Regions from separate parts of the Caproicibacterium sp. XB2 genome, predicted to be linked through region 1. Evidence: a T-box and tRNA genes for the amino acid it is inferred to sense, from the RefSeq annotation. Region 1 holds a T-box; the other holds one or more tRNA genes.
The links. The T-box of region 1 lies ahead of pheS (phenylalanine--tRNA ligase subunit alpha). A T-box ahead of a tRNA ligase gene usually reads a tRNA of that ligase, here a tRNA-Phe.
Positions count from the first base shown of each region.

Region 2: it encodes a tRNA-Phe, which carries the amino acid that the T-box ahead of pheS (phenylalanine--tRNA ligase subunit alpha) is inferred to sense. The anticodon was not compared.

Region 1 covers NZ_CP173227.1:1,560,452-1,570,426, forward strand. The annotation lists gene acpS (holo-ACP synthase) at 1-274, opposite strand, end outside; gene ACIHKT_RS07800 (hypothetical protein) at 268-813, opposite strand; T-box leader at 968-1,189, shown strand; gene pheS (phenylalanine--tRNA ligase subunit alpha) at 1,243-2,262, shown strand; gene pheT (phenylalanine--tRNA ligase subunit beta) at 2,313-4,709, shown strand; gene ACIHKT_RS07815 (IreB family regulatory phosphoprotein) at 4,842-5,087, shown strand; gene ACIHKT_RS07820 (hypothetical protein) at 5,153-5,416, shown strand; gene purD (phosphoribosylamine--glycine ligase) at 5,554-6,816, opposite strand; gene ACIHKT_RS07830 (phosphoribosylaminoimidazolecarboxamide formyltransferase) at 6,844-8,016, opposite strand; gene ACIHKT_RS07835 (IMP cyclohydrolase) at 8,029-8,733, opposite strand; gene purN (phosphoribosylglycinamide formyltransferase) at 8,730-9,368, opposite strand; gene purM (phosphoribosylformylglycinamidine cyclo-ligase) at 9,362-9,975, opposite strand, start outside.
Region 2 covers NZ_CP173227.1:889,368-899,342, reverse strand. The annotation lists gene ACIHKT_RS04350 (YesL family protein) at 1-610, shown strand, start outside; gene ACIHKT_RS04345 (tyrosine recombinase XerC) at 693-1,799, opposite strand; gene ACIHKT_RS04340 (DUF6873 family GME fold protein) at 1,866-2,660, opposite strand; gene radA (DNA repair protein RadA) at 2,866-4,257, opposite strand; gene ACIHKT_RS04330 (N-acetylmuramoyl-L-alanine amidase) at 4,322-5,104, opposite strand; gene ACIHKT_RS04325 (MATE family efflux transporter) at 5,163-6,545, opposite strand; gene ACIHKT_RS04320 (DNA-deoxyinosine glycosylase) at 6,529-7,062, opposite strand; tRNA gene ACIHKT_RS04315 (tRNA-Cys) at 7,137-7,211, opposite strand; tRNA gene ACIHKT_RS04310 (tRNA-Gly) at 7,217-7,292, opposite strand; tRNA gene ACIHKT_RS04305 (tRNA-Phe) at 7,296-7,371, opposite strand; tRNA gene ACIHKT_RS04300 (tRNA-Asp) at 7,377-7,453, opposite strand; tRNA gene ACIHKT_RS04295 (tRNA-Val) at 7,459-7,535, opposite strand; gene hslO (Hsp33 family molecular chaperone HslO) at 7,622-8,524, opposite strand; gene ACIHKT_RS04285 (YerC/YecD family TrpR-related protein) at 8,592-8,921, opposite strand; gene lysA (diaminopimelate decarboxylase) at 9,054-9,975, opposite strand, start outside.

The DNA of each region.
Region 1 (9,975 bases):
GTGCCGCCGCGCCGCTTAATGCGAGGTACGGTACACCGTTCGGCTTGCGCATCAGCTGCACTTCTCGCAGGGAAAAGCCGGCAAGGCCCGTGTGCATCGCCTTACCAAACGCTTCTTTTGCGCTGAAAGAAGCCGCAACACTCTGCGGCGGAAACCCGCGTTCTTTCAGCTGCTCATATTCCCATTCTCCCAAAACGCGCCCGCAAAAGCGCGGGTTCCGCATGGAGTGCCGAATACGGTCAATCTCACACAAGTCAAGCCCTGTCGTCAGCATGCCGGTTTGTCCGCCGCCTGCGGTTTCGGCAACGCGGAAGTGTCCACTGTACGCTTGATGAACGGATGAATCGCATTCAGTACTTTATCACTGGGACTAAAAACCACCAGCAGTCTGCCGTATTGTCCGTAATGGCCAGCCAAATACCACTCCCCGTCGGTGCCGCCGACAGTTCGACCCACCCGATAAACGTAATCAAATTTTCTGCCGGTAAATTTCTGCGGGTCGTATTTTCCAATCTCCTCTGTATCGTGCAGGTTAATGGAAAACTGCGGCTTGCGCTTGCGGCGGTGAATGATTTTATCACAGGTGAAGTCGCCGTTTGTAATGCTGTACTCAAACTCCCAGTCGATACTGGTGATGAGGTAATACAGGCCAAAACCAACACCGGCCAAAATAAAGATAAAGAAGTACAGCAGCGGCGTGAAAATCATGGGTAACAGCAGAATGACAACGGCGCCGACCAGACACAAAAGCAAAATGCCCGCGTCCTTTGCGCTGAATTTACGTTTGATAATCTCTTCACAGAAAATGTCCATTTGCAGGGTTCCTCCGGTTTTCCGCATTTTAGCTTTTATGGCAGTTCTTTATATGCTAAATATTGTAACATAGGCGGAGCAGAAATACAACGGCCGGAGACGCTCCACCTTGCATTTCCGGGCTACCCATGCTATAATAAATTTAAATATCCCCGTAAACGCTGTGACAAAGGAAGTAGCACCCGCCGCACAGGAACAGAGAGGGCACGCCGTCGGCTGAAAACGTGCCCGCCTGCACCGGGTTTGTGAAGTTCCCTTTTGAGCGTTCCCGCTGAACTGCACCTTTTAGTAGGCGGGAACGGACGGCCCCGTTATCGGCTGCAAAAGTATAAAATTAGGGTGGTACCGCGAAGATTTACAAGCCTTCGCCCCTTATGTGGGGCGGGGGCTTTTTTTATTTGCGGCGGAAAGGATGAGGACCGTAACATGATAAAAGAAGAACTGCAGGCACTCGGCAGCAAAGCGCTGCAGGAGCTGCACGGCGCCGACAGCCAGAAGGGGCTGGACGAGCTGCGTGTGCGCTACCTTGGAAAAAAAGGTTCCCTAACGGGCATTCTCAAACAGATGCGAAATCTGTCCGCGGAAGAACGCCCCGTGGTCGGCAAACTGGCCAACGACGTGCGCGCCAAAATAGAGGACGCTGTTGCAGAGCGTCGGGAGGAACTGAAGCAGCTGGAACTGCAGCATCGCCTGCAGGCCGAAGCGGTGGACGTAACCCTGCCCGGCAAACAGCGCCATCTGGGCTGCAAACACCCGCTAACGCTGACACTGGAAGACCTCGAAGAGATTTTCCTCGGCATGGGCTTCAGCATCGCAGAAGGCCCGGAAGTAGAGTATGACTACTACAATTTTGAGGCACTGAATATTCCAAAGGACCACCCGGCCCGCGACGACCAGGATACTTTCTATATCAACGACAAGGTCCTGCTGCGTACCCAGACCAGCCCGGTGCAGGTGCGCACCATGCAGAGCCAGAAACCGCCTATCCGCATCATCGCGCCGGGGCGTGTTTACCGCAGTGACGCTGTAGACGCCACTCACTCCCCGCTGTTCCACCAGATAGAGGGGCTGGTCGTGGACCACGGCATTACCTTTGCCGACCTGAAGGGCACACTGGAAACATTTATTAAGCGCCTGTACGGTGAGGACAGCGTAGTACGTTTCCGTCCGCATCACTTCCCCTTCACGGAGCCCAGCGCCGAAGTGGACGTACAGTGCTTCAACTGCCACGGCAAAGGCTGCCGCCTGTGTAAGGGCGAAGGCTGGATTGAAATTCTCGGCTGCGGCATGGTGCACCCGAAGGTCCTTTCCAACTGCAGCATTGACCCGGAGGAGTACTCCGGCTTTGCGTTCGGCATCGGTTTGGAACGCATCGCCATGCGTCGGTATAACATCGATGATATGCGTCTGTTTTACGAAAATGACGTCCGCTTTTTGGAACAGTTCTGAAGCGGTGTAATTACTCAGTGTATAACGGAAAGTGTGGGATATATTAAATAATGAATCTTTCAATGCGTTGGCTCAAAGAATTTGTGGACCTGCCCCCCATGCCGCTGCGCCAGTTCACAGAATCTATTACCCTCAGCGGCAGCAAAGTGGAAAGCTGGAGCACCGAAGGTGAAGAGATTTCCAAAGTGGTGGTCGGCAAAGTTTTATCGCTGGAACGCCATCCAGACAGTGACCACCTGTGGATTACCAAAACAACGGTAAATGAAAACGAGGAGCCGCTGCAGATTGTCACCGGCGCCCAAAACCTGAAGGTCGGCGACTATGTGCCGGTCGCACTGCACGGCAGCACCCTGCCCGGCGGCAAGAAAATTAAGCGCGGCAAGCTGCGCGGTGTGGCAAGCAACGGTATGCTGTGCGGCATTGCCGAGCTTGGTCTGACTACCCATGACTTCCCCTCCACCATAGAGGATGGCATTATGGTGCTGACGGAAACGGACGGCTGCAAGCTGCAGCTGGGTATGGATATTCATGAGGCGCTGGGTCTGAATGACACGACCGTTGCGTTTGAAATCACCTCCAACCGGCCGGACTGCTTCTCCGTCATCGGCCTGGCACGTGAGGCAGCGGCAACTTTCCACCTACCGCTCAAACTGCACACGCCGGTTGTCAAGGGCGGTGCCGGTGACTGTACCGGCCTGCTGGACGTGAAGATTGAGGCACCGGACCTGTGCTCCATTTATACAAACCGTGTTGTAAAAAATGTGCGTGTCAAACCCTCGCCGCTGTGGATGCGGGAACGCCTGCGCGCCATGGGTGTACGCCCCATCAACAACATTGTGGATATTACAAATTACGTCATGCTGGAATACGGTCAGCCCATGCACGCTTTCGACCTGGAGAGCGTGCAGGATCGCACCATTCGTATACGCCATGCCAAACCGGGTGAAACCATCACGACCCTAGACGGCGACAAGCACACCCTGACTGAAAAGCAGCTGGTCATCACTGACAGCAGCAAGCCCATGGCCATTGCCGGTGTTATGGGCGGCGAGAACAGCGGTATTACGGACAATACCACGACCATCGTTTTTGAGTCCGCCTGCTTCAGCGGCCCCAGTATTCGCACGACCGCGCGTGACCAGAGCCTGCGTACCGAGGCAAGTGGCCGCTATGAAAAGGGACTGGACCCCAACAACTGTATTCCCGCGATTAACCGTGCCTGCGAACTGGTGGAAATGCTGGACGCCGGCGACGTCATGGACGGCATCATCGTGGACGACCACTCCAGCAAGGAAAAACACCGCATCCGTTTCGAGCCGGATTGGACCAACCGCTTCCTGCACACGGATATTGCCCCCGAAATGATGAAGAAAATTCTTCTGAAGCTGGAGTGTGAATTCGACGGTGACGATATTTTGGTGCCGACCTTCCGCCCCGACCTGGAGCATAAGGCGGATATTGCAGAAGAAGTCGCCCGTTTCTACGGCTACAACAGCATTCAAAGCAAAAAGCTGCCCGGCGGCGCCGAGGGTGTACTGACACCCAAGCAGCATTTTCTGCGCACTGTGCACAACGAAATGCAGGCACTGGGTGCGGACGAAATTATGTCCTATTCCTTTATTTCTCCCAAAGAATATGACAAAATTCTCATGCCGGCAAACGACCCACTGCGTACTTCCGTTACCCTGCGCAATCCGCTGGGTGAGGATACCAGCATTATGCGCACGGTTTTGCTGCCCTCCGTGCTACAGATTCTGTCGCGCAACTACAACAACCGCAACCCGCAGGCGTGCCTGTACGAGCTGGCCAACGTTTACCTGCCCGCTGATGGCCCGGACGCCCTGCCGGAGGAGCGTCCCACACTCATCTGCGGCATGTACGGTGAGGGCTATGACTTCTTTACTGCCAAAGGCATGGTAGAAACACTGTTGGCAAAGCTCTGCGTTGACGATTGGGACATCACTGCCTGCAAAGACGCATGCAGCTACCACCCCGGCCGCTGCGCAAAGCTGTCCGCCGGTGAGGACACCCTGGGCATTCTCGGGGAAGTACACCCCACTGCGGCGGAAAACTATTCCCTCGACACCCGCGTGTATACCTTTACGCTGGACGTGCCGGTGCTGCGCAAGCACGCCCACACGCAGCACACCTACCGTACCCTGCCGAAGTTCCCGGCTGTCACCCGTGACCTTGCGCTCATCTGTGACGCCGAAGTGCCTGTCGGTGACCTGGAAAAGGCTATCCGCCGCGGCGCCGGTAAGCTGCTGGAAACCATCAGCGTTTTTGATGTGTACCGCGGCGAGCAGATTTCCCGCGGCAAAAAGAGTGTAGCCTTCAGCTTGGTCCTACGCAGCCCGGACACTACCCTGACGGACGAACAGATAAACAGCTCCCTGCACCGCATAATGAAGGAACTGGAGAAAATCGGTGCCGCCCTGCGCGAGTAATATGCACATTTCTTCCCAAAAAACCGCAAAAATACACTGCTTTTTAAAAAGTCATGCCCAATTATTCACATTTCCTGCCTTGCATTTTACCACTTTCTGATGTATGATAACTTTATATTAGGAGGTGATCGTATGCAGGATAAGACCATGACCTTTTCGATTGGCGGCAACCGGGAAGAAGATATTAAAAAAATTATGACGACGGTATACCAGGCTTTACAGGAAAAAGGATACAACCCCATCAGCCAAATAGTGGGATATATTCTTTCGGAAGACCCAACGTATATCACCACCCACAACAACGCGCGCAGCCTTATCCGCAAGGTCGACCGAGATGAACTTTTGCAGGTACTGGTAAAATCTTATCTGCAGACCTGAACCTAACTTCCGCCTAAAAAGGAGGCCTCCTATTGAGCGAAAAGAAAACGGAACCAAAGTTCCCCATGTACAAAGGCAAACCGCTGGTGCGCAGCGGCAATGTACTGTACTATGGCAGCATGAAGGACCGGTATGTCTGCCGGCTGGAAATTAAGAGCACAAAAAAGGTAAAGGACATGGATGTGGCTGACAAAGTAGCCGTACAGCTGATGCTGACGGACCCAGCCATGCAGTCCCGCAAACAAATCGTAAAGAACAGTGAAAAGTCCGGCCTGTACTTGGCAATGGATATTGCAGACGCATGGCTGACTCGTGCACTGGCAAAATAAACGCATTTAAGCATTAAAGAGCGGCGGCAGAAAATTTCTGCCGCCGCTCTTTAATGCAATTCTTTTTTCTTTTGTACAAAAAAGTCACCGCAGAAACGTTTCTGCGGTGACTTTGCTGTCTTGGCTAGATTGTGTTTTTAGGCGTGGCCAATGTCATGACGGTACTGTACACCATCCCAGTGAATCTTTGCAACAGCCGTATAAGATTTCTGCAGTGCTTCTTCCAAAGTGGCTCCGGTGCAGGTAACGCCCAGCACACGGCCGCCGTTGGTATAAAACTTTCCGTCCTTTTTCAGCGTGCCGGCATGATAAACCATTGCGCCCTCCACTTGGCCGTTCTGGTCCAGACCGGAAATTTCCAGTCCTTTTTTGTAGCTGCCCGGATAGCCGCCGCTCGCCATAATGACACAGGCGCAGGCTTCCTTTTTCCACTGAATATCGATTTTATCCAGTGTGCCGTTGATGGTCGCTTCAAAAATATCGACAAGGTCCGTTTTCAACCGTGGCAGCACAACCTGTGCCTCCGGGTCACCGAAACGGGAATTGTACTCAATGACTTTCGGGCCGTCCGGCGTCAGCATCAGTCCAAAATACAGGCAGCCCTTAAACGGCCGGCCCTCTGCATTCATGGCCTTCAATGTCGGCATAAAAATAGTCTTCATGCATTCGTCGGCAATGGCATCGGTATAGGAAGGGTTCGGGCTAATGGTACCCATTCCGCCGGTGTTTTTGCCCTTGTTTCCATCCAGCGCACGCTTATGGTCCTTGCTGCTGACCATTGGCTTCAGCGTTTTGCCGTCCGCAAAGGCTAACACACTGACTTCCGGACCAGTCAGGAATTCTTCAACAACCACTTGATTGCCGGAATTGCCGAACACCTTGTCCTCCATGATGGTATGCACGGCATCCTTTGCCTCATCAAAGTTCTGCGCAATGATAACGCCTTTGCCCAGCGCAAGGCCGTCCGCCTTGATAACGACCGGATAGCGGTTTTGTTTCCGAACATAGGCAAGCGTTTTTTCCGGTGTATCAAAAACTTCATACGCCGCTGTGGGAATATGATATTTTTTCATCAGGTTCTTACTGAATACCTTGCTGGCCTCAATCTGCGCCGCGGCGCGGTTCGGGCCAAAAGCTGGAATGCCAGCCTCGGTAAAGGCATCGACCATACCCGCCGCCAGCGGGTCATCCGGCGTGACACACACCATGTCAATATCGTTTTTCTTCGCAAAGTCCACCATACCCGCTACATCTGTCGCTGCAATCGGCACGTTTTCAGCATCACAGCCAATGCCGCCGTTGCCGGGTGCGCAGTAAATTTTGTCCGCGCGGCGGCTCTCCATCAGTTGACGGATAACGGCGTGTTCTCGGCCGCCGCCGCCGACTACCAGAATTTTCATTGCAATGCTCCCCTTCTTCTGCCGTTCTTAGTGGTGGAACAGGCGCATACCGGTGAACGCCATGACCATTCCGTACTTGTTGCAGGTATCAATGACATTGTCGTCACGGATAGAACCACCAGGTTCGGCCACATACTTCACGCCGCTTTTGTGTGCGCGCTCGATGTTGTCGCCAAAGGGGAAGAAAGCGTCGCTGCCCAGTGTTACACCGGAAAGCTTCGCCGCCCATTCTTTCTTTTCCTCGCATGTCAGCGGTTCCGGCTTTACTTTCAGAAACTGCTTCCAGTTGTCCGTTTCCAGCAGGTCCTCCCACTCGTTGGAAATATAGTTATCAATCGTGTTGTCGCGGTCCGGCCGATGAATGCCGTCCACAAACTGCAGGGCAAGCACCTTCGGGTGCTGACGCAGCCACCAAACGTCCGCTTTATTACCGGCAAGACGGGTGCAATGGATACGGCTCTGCTGGCCAGCACCGACACCAATCGTCTTGCCATCCTTTACATAGCAGACCGAGTTGCTCTGGGTATACTTCAGTGTAATAAGAGAAAGGAGCATATCGCGCTTGGCACTTTCGGGCAGGTCCTTTTGCTCCGTCACAATATTTTCCAGCAGGGCATTGTTGATTTTAAAGTTATTGCGGCACTGCTCAAAAGTAACGCCGAAAACGTCCTTCTGCTCCACGTCCGCGGGGACATAAGAAGCGTCAATCTGCACCACATTGTAGCTGCCGCGGCGCTTCTTTTTCAATATCTGCAAAGCCTCATCGGTGTAGCCAGGGGCAATGACGCCGTCGGACACTTCCCGCTTTAAAAACAGAGCGGTTTCTTTGTCGCAGGTATCGGACAAAGCGGCCCAATCACCGTAGGAGGACATCCGGTCCGCGCCGCGTGCGGCGGCATAGGCTGATGCCAGCGGAGAAAGCTGCAAGTCATCTACAAAATAGATCTTTTTCAATGTATCGGAAAGTTCGGTTGCCACCGCGGCACCCGCTGGACTAACGTGCTTGAAAGAGGCGGCACTGGCAAGGCCGGTGGCTGTTTTCAGCTCATGCACCAACTGCCAAGAGTTGAGTGCGTCCAGCAAATTGATATAGCCGGGACGGCCATTTAATACTTGAATGGGCAGTTCACCCTGCCGTATAAAGACACGCGCAGGCTTCTGGTTCGGGTTGCAGCCATATTTCAATTCCAGTTCTTTCATACATTGCCCTCCTCAAACATTTCTATTGACGATTTTAGAAGTATGCTTGCCGGTCTGTAAATCGATAAAGCAGGTATATAGGGAAACTTTATTGTCACTGTTCAGGTTGTCCCATACGGTGCGGGTGAAAGTTTCCAGATTTCCCGGTATCGTAACCAGTGTCGGTTCTCCATCGAAGCTAGGCAGCGGGCTGCCATCACCGAGGTAGGTGTGGATATAACGTCCCTGTCCCGCGCGGCAGCTTTCATACTCATAGAAATACCGCAGTGTATTGTCTTTGTCGCCGTTGTCGCTTTTCAAAATGGACAGGTTAAAACCACCGTTCGGCTTTACAACACCGCTGATACGCGGGGTGAAGTTGGGGCTGTCCGGCTCAAACGTGCGCTGCAGCAGTGCGTGGCGGTAGCAGCGGCCCGCCTGCATGACATCATAGATGGTATCAGTCTGGTCGCCGTTTGTCACGATGGTTTTATCTTGATACTGCCGCACCGGTGCATAAATGATGAGGGACGGGTCCGTCATTTTGCCTTCGTCAAATGCTTTGGTCTGAATGCCGTCCGCTGTCGGAACAAAGATACGGTTGCGGCTGTTTTCACTGCGGCCCATAATAAAGTACGCAATGACCGCGCTGCCGTTGTCCTCGCTTCGGCCAAGAATGATGCCGCGGCCGGGATATGTGCAGGAAGAAAGCTCCTGTGCCAAATCTGTCAGTTTCATGCTTCTGCCTCCTCGTCAATGGTTACGACTCCGTTTGTCACGTGCAGCCGGCCGGCACAGAACAGCGCAGCCGCCTTTGGCAGCAGCTTCCACTCAGCCTGTTCCATCACACGGCGCTGCAAAATTTCCGGTGTATCGCCGGACTGCACGGCAACCGCTTTCTGTAAAATAATCGGTCCGCCATCACAAATTTCATTTACAAAATGAACGGTGGCGCCGGTTACTTTGACACCGCGTGCCAGTGCCGCTTCATGCACATGCAGCCCATAAAAGCCCTCCCCACAGAAAGAGGGAATCAGCGATGGGTGAATGTTAATGATGCGGTTGCGGTACGCACGGATAACCTGCTCACTGATGATGGTCATAAAACCTGCCAGAATGATCAAACTGGTGTGGTTTTGGTCCAGTACCTGCAATAGGGCTGTGTCGTAGTCCTCCTGCCGCGCAAAAGTCCGCCGCCGCAGGACAGTTGTCGGGATGTTCGCCTTTTCGGCACGCTGCAGCGCATACGCGCCGGGATTGCTGGAAACGACCAGTGTAATGCGGCCGTCCGGAATTTCTCCGCGGTCCTGCGCGTTGATAAGGGCCTGCAGGTTGGTACCGCCGCCGGAAACCAGCACAGCAATGTTCAGCATAGCACTACGCCGTCCTCCCCAGCGACAATCTCGCCAATAACCGAAGCAGTTTCACCGGCCTGCTGCAGCACGGTGACTGCCTTTTGGGCGTCTTCCTTTGCCACGGCGCAGCACATACCAATGCCCATATTAAAGGTATTGTACATATCATGGTCAGAAATCTTCCCCGCCTGCTGGATAACGGAGAAAATAGGCAGCTTTGCAAAGGAGCCAAGTTCAATCTTTGCCGTCAGGCCGGGGTGCAGCATGCGCGGGATATTTTCGTAAAAGCCGCCGCCTGTCACATGGGACACAGCCTTTACTTCCACTGCCTGCATTAGCTTCTGCATGGATTTTACATAAATGCGTGTCGGGGTAAGCAGAGTTTCGCCCAAGGTTCCGCCGAGTTCCGGCACACGGCGCTGTGCTGCGGCGCTGTCCGTCAGGTGCAGTACACGGCGCACCAGGGAAAAGCCGTTGGAATGCACGCCGCTGGAAGCAAGGCCAATCAGTGCATCGCCCGGTTTCACCTTGCTGCCGTCTATGATTTTCGCCTTGTCCACGATTCCAACGGAGAAGCCCGCCAAATCGTACTCATCCTCCGGCATCAGGTCGGGATGTTCTGCTG
Region 2 (9,975 bases), 670 kb from region 1:
TTTTCAGAAGCTAAAGGAAAACTGGAAGCAGTTTTTATCAAACGGAATCATTTGCTATCTAGTATACGGCACATTAAGCATTGCTATTCCTTTTTACGCTTCTGCGCAGAATCAAAAACAGCTGGGTATGCCTATTATCATTGCCGCTTTTGCCATTAGTTTTGCCATCCTATTTATCTTTACTTCCATGCAGTTTTACATTCCTTTGCAAATTGTTACTTTCAATATGAAGTTGTCCCAAATGTACAAAAATGCAGGTATTTTTGCAATTTCAGCATTGGGTTGGAACCTCATTGCATTTGCCATTAGTGCGGTACTGGCTTTCTTCTTGTTATCCTTTATGTGGATAGGACAATATATTGCCTTATTTCTGTTGATTATTTTTGCAGTCGCGCTGTTTTTCCTCTGGAGTTTCTGGTCCTACACTGTGAACTCATTGGTTTATCCTATTATTGACCGGCATATGCTGCAGCCGGCATTGAAGGAAAAAGAAGCTTCCGAAGGAAATGAATCCTCCATGATGGAAGAGGAGGGAATCCCGGATTTTACAGATTGGGATACCATCCATAAAAAAGACACGAACGACGACGATGATGACGAAGAAGACTAATAAATTTAACCAGAAAAAAGCCTGCCCTTGAACTTGAAAAAGCAAGGGTAAGCTTTTTTTATTTTTATCTGTCTGAAGTTTTTTATTTCTGATGCTGTAGTATATGAGGGGCTGGCTGTGTTTGTGTGGCAGTTGTATCATCCTGCTGTTTCGGTTGCTCTATTTCTGCTGCTCCTTCCGTTTCTGCTTGTTCTGCTTGTTCAGATTCAATTTGCTTTTCCGTTATGTGAGAAAGGGGATTAGACTCAGCTGCCTTTTCCATCTGTTGATTGGAAAGATGCGTATAGATTTCAGTTGTACCCAAATTTTCATGTCCCAAAATCTCTTGCAGAACACGGATATCTACTTTTCCTTGTTGATACATCAAAGTTGCGGCCGTATGCCGCAGTTTATGGACACTATATCCTGAACCGCCCAGTTGAATACCGGATAGGTACTTTTTGACGAGATACTGCACGGTTTTAGGGCTGATTCGCTTTCTCTGTTTGCTGATAAACAGGGCGTATTTGTCCTTTAGGTGGTCCTTTGGGCGGACTTTCAAGTAATTGTCAATCGCGTGCAAACACGCTTCATTGAGGTAAATAATTCGTTCTTTATTGCCTTTGCCAAGGATTCGCAGGGTATTGCTGCCGCGTCTAATATCATTTATGTTAATTCCGACCAATTCAGATAAACGCATTCCGCAGTTCAAAAAGAGAATCAAAATGCAGTAATCGCGTTCCTTAAAGGGGCCTTTGACTTGCTTTAAAAGGTCAATACTTTGGTTCAGTGTTAAGTACCTGGGCAGGCTTCGCTTTACTTTAGGAGATTCCAGCTCTTGAATGGGATTATCCTTCAAAAGATGCGCTTTGTGCGTTAGATAATTGTAAAAAGCCCGTAAACTGCAGCACTTTCGTGATCGGGCCGCAGGACCATTGTGGCGAACAGCCATCAAATAGTTCATGAATTCATAGGCCTCCGTCAAGGTAACCGACTTAACAAAAGTGAGGTCTATATCTGCAATCGAGATATCCGCTAGAGGTTTATCCGCCAGCGAAGGCTCCCGATGCTGTTTTAGATACCGAAAAAAAGTACGCAAATCTAAATAATATTCTTCAACCGTTTTTGGAGATTTACCTTTAATTGTTTGTAAGTAGCCTAAAAATTGCTTAATGATGATTGGAGCTTCATTCATATATTTTTCTTTCATAACGTGCTTCCGGCCTCCCCAAATTATACAAAATGTTCATTTTGTATAATTACGTTTTTTGATTTTTCATCTCTTCTTATACTCTTTTTCTTTTACAGGCAAAATACCGCCGATGTCCTGCAGCAGTCCATTGCCTAAGGATAACGCCCGAACATGGTGTTCCTTTAAAAATCGAATAATTTGTTCTACCTGTGGATGACTCCAAACTGAACCAGCAAACGCTAAAACATTCGGTGCTAATTTTCCGCAGCTGCCGCCAATAAATCCATATGGATAGCCATCCAGCTGAACCATCCCAGGCCGCAGCTGCAAAACGTCCAAACCAGCTTTTCGCGCTGCGGCCGCAATTCCATTGTCTTCGGTTATAATGGACCTTTCATCTACAACTGCTATATTGCACTTGGTGTATCCCTGGCGAACCGGTATGAATTCTATTTTTTGTTGTTCTTGCTCCTCTTTATAAAATTTTTGAAGTTCTTTGCACATACATCTTGGATTTGCAAAAACATAAGATCCGACTCTGGCTGCATTCAAACTGCAGTCCTCTGGATATTTGGAAAATTTATGAACATTTGTTCTGAAAAGAGAAATACCTCTTCGCAGAAATTCCGCTCGCAAGGATTCATCTGTACAAAAGCCTGTTTGGCTGCCCGTTAAGTGGCACCGCATATCTGCATGGGAAGACACCGAACCTGTGAACCGGTTATCCGCAGTAACTTTCATAACTTTAATAGAAAGGGCCTGTAATGCCTTCACAACAGAAGCTGGAGTCATTTCTGACACCGCGACTAAGGTAACACGCTGCTGCGGTAAATTTGGAATTTCAATTCCACGTGAAATGATAGCTTCTCCTCTCTGCATAAAAGCAATTTTTTTACCTCATACTGAAATAAAAAAGGAAAAGTGAGGTAACCAAAAATGCTTGTTCATTGTGACCAGGACTGTGCTTATCAAAAGGACGGATACTGTACGGTAGAACCGCCCTCGGCCATCACGCACTATGAACCGAACGGCTGTATCCACTGTATTCGCACAATACCGCGCGCCGTATATGAAGCAAACACCACTACTCCTGCTGAAGCGCCGCAAAAGCCTGTCTCACATTTTTAACGCCGGTCAGCTGTATCGTTGTATTTGCCTGCCGGCCGCTAAGATACTTTAAATTGTACCACGGAAGAATGCATCGATGAAAACCCATTCGTTCTGCTTCTCTGATACGCTGTTCTGCATGCATAACTGAACGAACCTCTCCCGTTAAGCCCACTTCTCCAAAAATGACCGCATCATCGGCAATCGGTACATCCTTCAGGCTGGAAACCAGCGCCATGGATACCGCCAAATCACACGCAGGTTCGTCCAAACGCAGACCGCCTACTACATTTAAATAGGCATCAAGATTTGAAAAATAATAGCCCGCCCGCTTTTCCAGCACCGCAAGGAGTAAATTCATGCGGTTATAGTCAAAGCCGGTTGCCATTCTTCTGGGATTCCCAAAGCCGGACGAAGTGACCAGTGCCTGCAGCTCCGCCAATATAGGACGGCTGCCTTCCATCACACAGGTAACACAAGTACCGGAAACATTCGTTGGCCGACCCGTCAGCATAGATGCTGACGGGTTTTCTACTTGATGCAGCCCCGTTTCTTCCATATCGAAAACACCAATTTCATTGGTGGAGCCATACCGGTTTTTTACCGCGCGCAAGATGCGGTAGCTCATCTGACGGTCACCTTCAAAATATAAAACCGCATCAACAATATGTTCCAAGACCTTCGGCCCAGCAATGGCTCCGTCTTTGTTGACATGACCTACCATGATTGCAGGAATCTCCATTCCTTTTGCGATATGCATAATCGCATTTGTGCATTCACGAACCTGTGTAACGCTGCCGGGAGCGGAGTTTAATTCTGTATCATTCATCGTTTGAATAGAGTCAATCATCAATAAATCCGGTTTTTCCGTTCGGACCTGCTCCAAAACTCTTTGTATATCTGTTTCCGTCAAAATATAAAGATTGTCTGGCTCCACTCCCAATCGGTTTGCCCTTAGCTTAATCTGTCGGCTGGACTCCTCACCAGAAACATATAGAATTTTCAGAGTATTTCCTAAATAAGCGCAAATCTGCGTTAATATCGTTGACTTACCGATTCCCGGTTCACCACTAATTAAGATGATGGAACCTTTTACAATTCCACCACCTAGAACGCGGTCCAGTTCCGAAACGCCCGTTTTATAGCGTGGCTCCTCCTCCATGCTAATTTCTCGAATTGGTGTCGCCTGCGGCGCTGTTTGATGATAAATTCCCTGCCCTATACTACCGCGCCGCATCGAAACAGCTGGCTCCTGCAGCGCTTCAGACATGGTATTCCATGCACCGCATTCCGGACATTTTCCATACCATTTTGCAGATTCATATCCGCATTCTGTACATCTATAAATACTTTTTAGTTTTCCTGCCATCGTTTGTTCATTCCTCATACCAATAATTAATGGACTAATGGATTTGTGTTTAATTTTTTCCTAATTACTTTATTATAGCGGAGGATACGGAGGAATACAAGCGGTTTGAAGACACAGCAGAGGACACTGCAGCACCCTGCTTCTGATAATTCAAAATTCCGTGTGTAACAGCGTCGGCCATTTTCTGCTGATAAGCAGTATCGTTTAGCAGTTTTGCTTCTGAGGCATTTGAGAGGAAACCACACTCTATTAGGATTGCCGGATCTTTTGCATGTGCCAGCAAATAAATGGAACTGGTAGCAGCTTTGTTTTCCCGTTTATTTTGGGGCTGTACACTGGATACGATGGATTGCCGTATAGATTCCGCAAGAATTTTGCTTTTGGGGTGATTCGACGAATAAAACACCTGTGCACCATTATAATAACCATCTGCAAAATGGTTTTGATGGATACTAACGAAGATACCGCCCGGATTTTCCTGCAAAATAGAAAGCCGTTTATGAATATCAGACACTTTCCGTTCATGCAAAGTGGAGAGTGTGTTGTCCCCCAACATTGTATCATCTGTACGTGTCATAACAACACGGCAGCCTGCAGATGTCAATCCTTTTTCAATTTTCTTCGTTATCGATAGATTTAAAACTTTTTCGGGCACAGGCGAGCAACCGACTGCTCCCCCATCTTCTCCACCATGTCCTGCATCTAAAACCACAAGCGGTCGTACAGCCGCCGCAGCCACAGCTGTTTGTGCAGTATGGAAACAGGAAACAGAGAGCAAAAATAAAAATAGGACGCAGACAGTAATAAAAGCTGCCAGCATCCAAATATTGATATGTTTTACTTTCATTTTCATTCCTCCTCTTTCGCATTTACATTTATATGTTGACAGAGGAAGGAGCAGAACCTTACAGCTTTTGAAGCAGAGTCTTTTTTAGGCGAATATGAAGGATGATGCTTGTAAGTAGAGATGAAACTTCTGCAATCGGAAAAGCAAACCATACTGCATTTACCCGTCCTGTTACTTGAGCCAAAATGGCTGCCGCTGGAAGCAGCACACACAGCTGCCGCATAAGCGTAACAATCAGGCTGTATGTGCCTTTACCTACAGCTGTAAACTCGGCAGACAACAAAATTCCCAGTGCAGCCGGAAGAAAACAAAGGCTGATGGTGCGCAGTGCTGGAATGCCCATTGAAAGCATACTTGGCGACGCATCGAATATTTTCAGCAGCTGACCCGGAATTGCCATAAACAAAGTCATGCCAAACAGCATAATGCATACAGCAATAACAATCCCGATACGCAAGCAGCTATTTAAGCGCCTTTTATTGTGGGCACCATAATTATACCCCATAATCGGAATAATGCCCTGGTTCAGCCCAAAAACGGGCATAAACACAAACATCTGCAATTTAAAATATACACCGAAAACCGCTACAGCTGTATTACCTATATCTTTAAACGTAATAAGGATTGCGTTTAGTCCACTAGTCATAACAGAACCAATCGCATTCATAACAATGGACGGCAAACCGACGGTATAGATATCCCGAATTGTCTGCCAGCTGAAATGGAAATCCCGCAAAGAAATATGTACTTCCATTTTCTTATGGCGTATCACATACACAGCCACCAAAAGGGAAAGGAACTGCCCAATAATCGTTGCAATCGCTGCACCGGCAACGTCCATATGCAATGTAAAAATAAAGATTGGGTCCAATATAATATTAGCAACCGCCCCTGTTAGTTGGAAAATCATGGGATATACCATGTTTCCAGTTGCGCCAATGACTTTTTCAAGGTTAGCTTCAAAGCAAAAGCTAAAAGAACCAATGCACACAATTTGCATATACTGCACAGCCCACTTTAGGATTTGTGGATTTTTTGTGAAAGAATGCGCAAATGGAGCTGCCGCAAAAAGGCCAAGAAGCAGAAAAAATACATAGTTAAGGGCACTGAGCAGCACGCCATGGTCCGCCGCCAGATTTGCTTCCTTTATTTTTTTCTCGCCAAGCCGCCGGGCAATCAGTGAATTCATGCCGATGCCAGTACCAATACAGACAGCAATTAAAAGATTCTGTATTGGAAAGACCAATGAAACTGCTGTAATAGCGCTTTCATTGATGCGAGAAACAAAAATACTGTCTACAATATTATAGAGCGCCTGCACCAGCATAGAAAAAATAGTAGGCAATGACATGCTAATGACTAAAGGCACCATTTTTTGTACACCCATACGGTTTGGCTGTGGTGTTTGCTTTGATTCAATTTGCTTAACAGCAGTTTCCATTCTTTTCTTTTTCTTCTCCTTCTTCTACTTTCTTCGCGATATAACGATATTCCTGTACGAGTTCAGTAAAAGAAACTCTGCAATTTGCCGGGCTAGTGGACGGTAAAGAAACCGCTTGTAAATGCGTCGTAGGAAAAACCAATTTTTGGTACAGGGAATATGCTTTCTTCCCTGTTGTAAAGACGGCATATACATTTGTCCTGCTTAGCAGCTTTGGAATATCATTTGGCTGTGGGTCCTTGATACTTGAATCATCTGCACCACTAATAGAACAGGCACGAAGTACGTCCCATAGTGCAATATGATTTTGTAGCAGCAAGGTTTTCTTTTCGTTTATGGTACTTGGTACCGGCTGATGAAAGACAGTTGCCAATACGCGCCAAAAACGATTTTGTGGATGTCCATAATAGAATCCGGTTTCACGCGACTTTGGCGATGGCATGGTGCCCAATATCAGGACACGGGAATCAGCCGCAAAAACAGGTCGCAGCGGATGTTCAACTGTTTGAGTATTCATGTTCCCGGTTACTTCCTCCATTCAGATAAAAAAAAAGTAAACAGAGAAAACAAAGCTCTCTGTTTACTGCGACATGGAGGCGTCACCCAGATTCGAACTGGGGCATCAGGGTTTTGCAGACCCATGCCTTACCACTTGGCTATGACGCCAAACATGGAGCGAACGACGAGGATCGAACTCGCTACCTCCACCTTGGCAAGGTGGCGCTCTACCAAATGAGCTACGTTCGCAAATGGTGCCTCCGAGCGGAATCGAACCACTGACACGGGGATTTTCAGTCCCCTGCTCTACCTACTGAGCTACAGAGGCAAAAATGGCGACTCGGAACGGGATCGAACCGTCGACCTCTAGCGTGACAGGCTAGCGTTCTAACCAGCTGAACTACCGAGCCACTGCTGGTGGGAACAATAGGACTCGAACCTATGACCCCCTGCTTGTAAGGCAGGTGCTCTAACCAGCTGAGCTATGCTCCCAATTTTTGCTGCGCTGCTGTTGTTCATCAGCGACGTGTATTATAATACACCATCATTTGATGAATGTCAAGGGATTTTTTAAAAAATTATTTGTTGTTTTTGCTTTTTTCGACAGTAGCCGCCAAGCACTGCAGTTCTTCCTCGGAAAAACGATATTTACGCCCACAAAATTGGCATGTTGCTTCCGCATATCCAGTTTTCTTATTTGCCAAAGAACGAATGTCTGCTGGAGACAGCGTTGACAGCGCGCGCAGCACCCGCTGTTTTGAACAGCCACAGGCATAGGCTACTTTGCTTTCGTCCAGCTTTTTAAACGGCATTCCCTGTAAAGCCAGGTCACACATATCTTCTATGCTATTCCCACAAGCCAGCATTTTTGTAACGGCGGGCAATTTTGCTGCATTCTTCTCCAGCTGTTCCAGCTCATCCCCTGTAACACCCGGCATACCCTGTATCAGCAAGCCGCCGGCCAGTATCTGCGCCTCGTTTTCTTTTCCCACCAAAACACCCAAAGCACACACCGTAGGTATCTGCTCACTATATGCATAGTACGCTGCCAAGTCTTCTGCAATTTCTCCTGACACAAGCTGGGTCTGTCCCGAGTAGGGTTTATGGCCCTTATCATCGCGGACAACGGTTAACAGACCATTACGGCCAACAACTCCACCTACGTTCAATTTTCCGTTTGGTTTCAGCGGAAGGTCCGCTTCAGGATGTACAGCATATCCGTGACAATTTCCAAAGCAGTCTGCTTCTGCCGTTAAGCTCCCAATTGGGCCTCCACCACTGATTTTCACTTGTAAGCTGGAACCCTGGTCTTTCAACATGGCACCCATCATAGATGTTCCTGTCAGTAAACGGCCCAAAGCGGCTGTTGCGGTTGGACTGGTATGGTGAATCTGCTGTGCTGTTGCTACCATGTAAGTAGAATCTACAGCACAAGCCATAATGTGGCTGCTTTCTGTAAGGCAACGAATCATTCTATCCATAAAACTTGGTCTTTCCTTTTTATGAGTTTCCAGTAAAATCTACGTAAGTATACATGGCCAAAATTGTTTATTGGTCATTCTTCGTTTCTTTTTTGTCGTTTTCTTCTGCTTTTTTATCCAAGCGGTCAAAAACCAACTTATAACCATCGCACCCGTAATTTAACGAACGGTTTACTCGGCTGATTGTTGCAGTAGATGCATGTGTGATGTGTACAATATGCTGATAGTTCTGCTTTGTACTCAACATATGCGCAACCAGCAAGCGTTGTGACATGGCCTTAATCTCCGGCACGGTGCACAAATCCTCAAAAAAAGCATAGCATTCCTCTGGAGTCTTTAAAGAAAGTACCGCCTGAAAAAGGAAATCTACACTGTCATCTTTAATTTTTGAATTCAAATCAGTTCACTCCTACATTGTTCATTGCAATATTTTGTCGTTGTTCCTATTTAAAATTTTACTCTAAAAAAGTGCAAAAGTAAAGGGCATTTTGCTGCCCTTTACCTCATGCTGTATTCTATTCACTAAGACTTACAAATCGTTCTGCACAAGGTCTGCATAGGATTCTCTGCGCACAGCGACACGCGGGCTGCCGTCCTTTACAAAGACGACCGCCGGGCGTGGAACACGGTTGTAATTAGACGCCATTGAATAGTTATAGGCACCGGTGGAGAGAACCGCCAAGATGTCCCCGGGGGCGCACTTCTGGATAGGTGTGTGTTCCTGTATCAAATCGCCGGATTCGCAGCAGCGGCCGGCAATCGTCACGGTATAATCCCGTGGCTTTTCTGCCTTGTTTGCAACGATTGCTTCATAAGTGGATTGATACAGAATGTAGCGGGGATTATCTGTCATGCCGCCATCAACCGAAACATAGGTCCGAGTATTCGGAATGCTTTTAACAGCACCTATGGTATAGAGTGTTAAACCCGATTCTCCCACAATGGAACGGCCTGGCTCGATATAAATTTTAGGCAGTGCCAGATTGTATTCACTGCAGCAACTATGTACAGTTTTTGAAACCTGCTCCATGTACTGGTCATAAGGAACCGGTTGGTCCTGCTCGGTATATTTAATACCAAAGCCGCCGCCCAAATTGAGTTCCTGCAACTCTGCACCTGTTTCCGCCTTAATATCCCGTATAAAAGTCAGCATTACTTTGGCCGCCAGCAGGAAGGGCTGAATCTCGAAAATTTGGGAACCAATATGGCAGTGCAGGCCAGTCAAAGTAACATTTTTCGCCTGCAGGGCTTCTTTCACCGCCGCCATAGCCTCGCCCGTTTCCAGTGCAAAGCCAAACTTGGAATCTATCTGGCCGGTACGAATGAATTTATGGGTATGGGCATCAATACCGGGCTTAATCCTCAGCAGAATATTGGCATGACCGTGCATACAACCGGCCAGATTATCCAGCGTATGTAACTCTGTCAAATTATCCACCACAAAATGACCG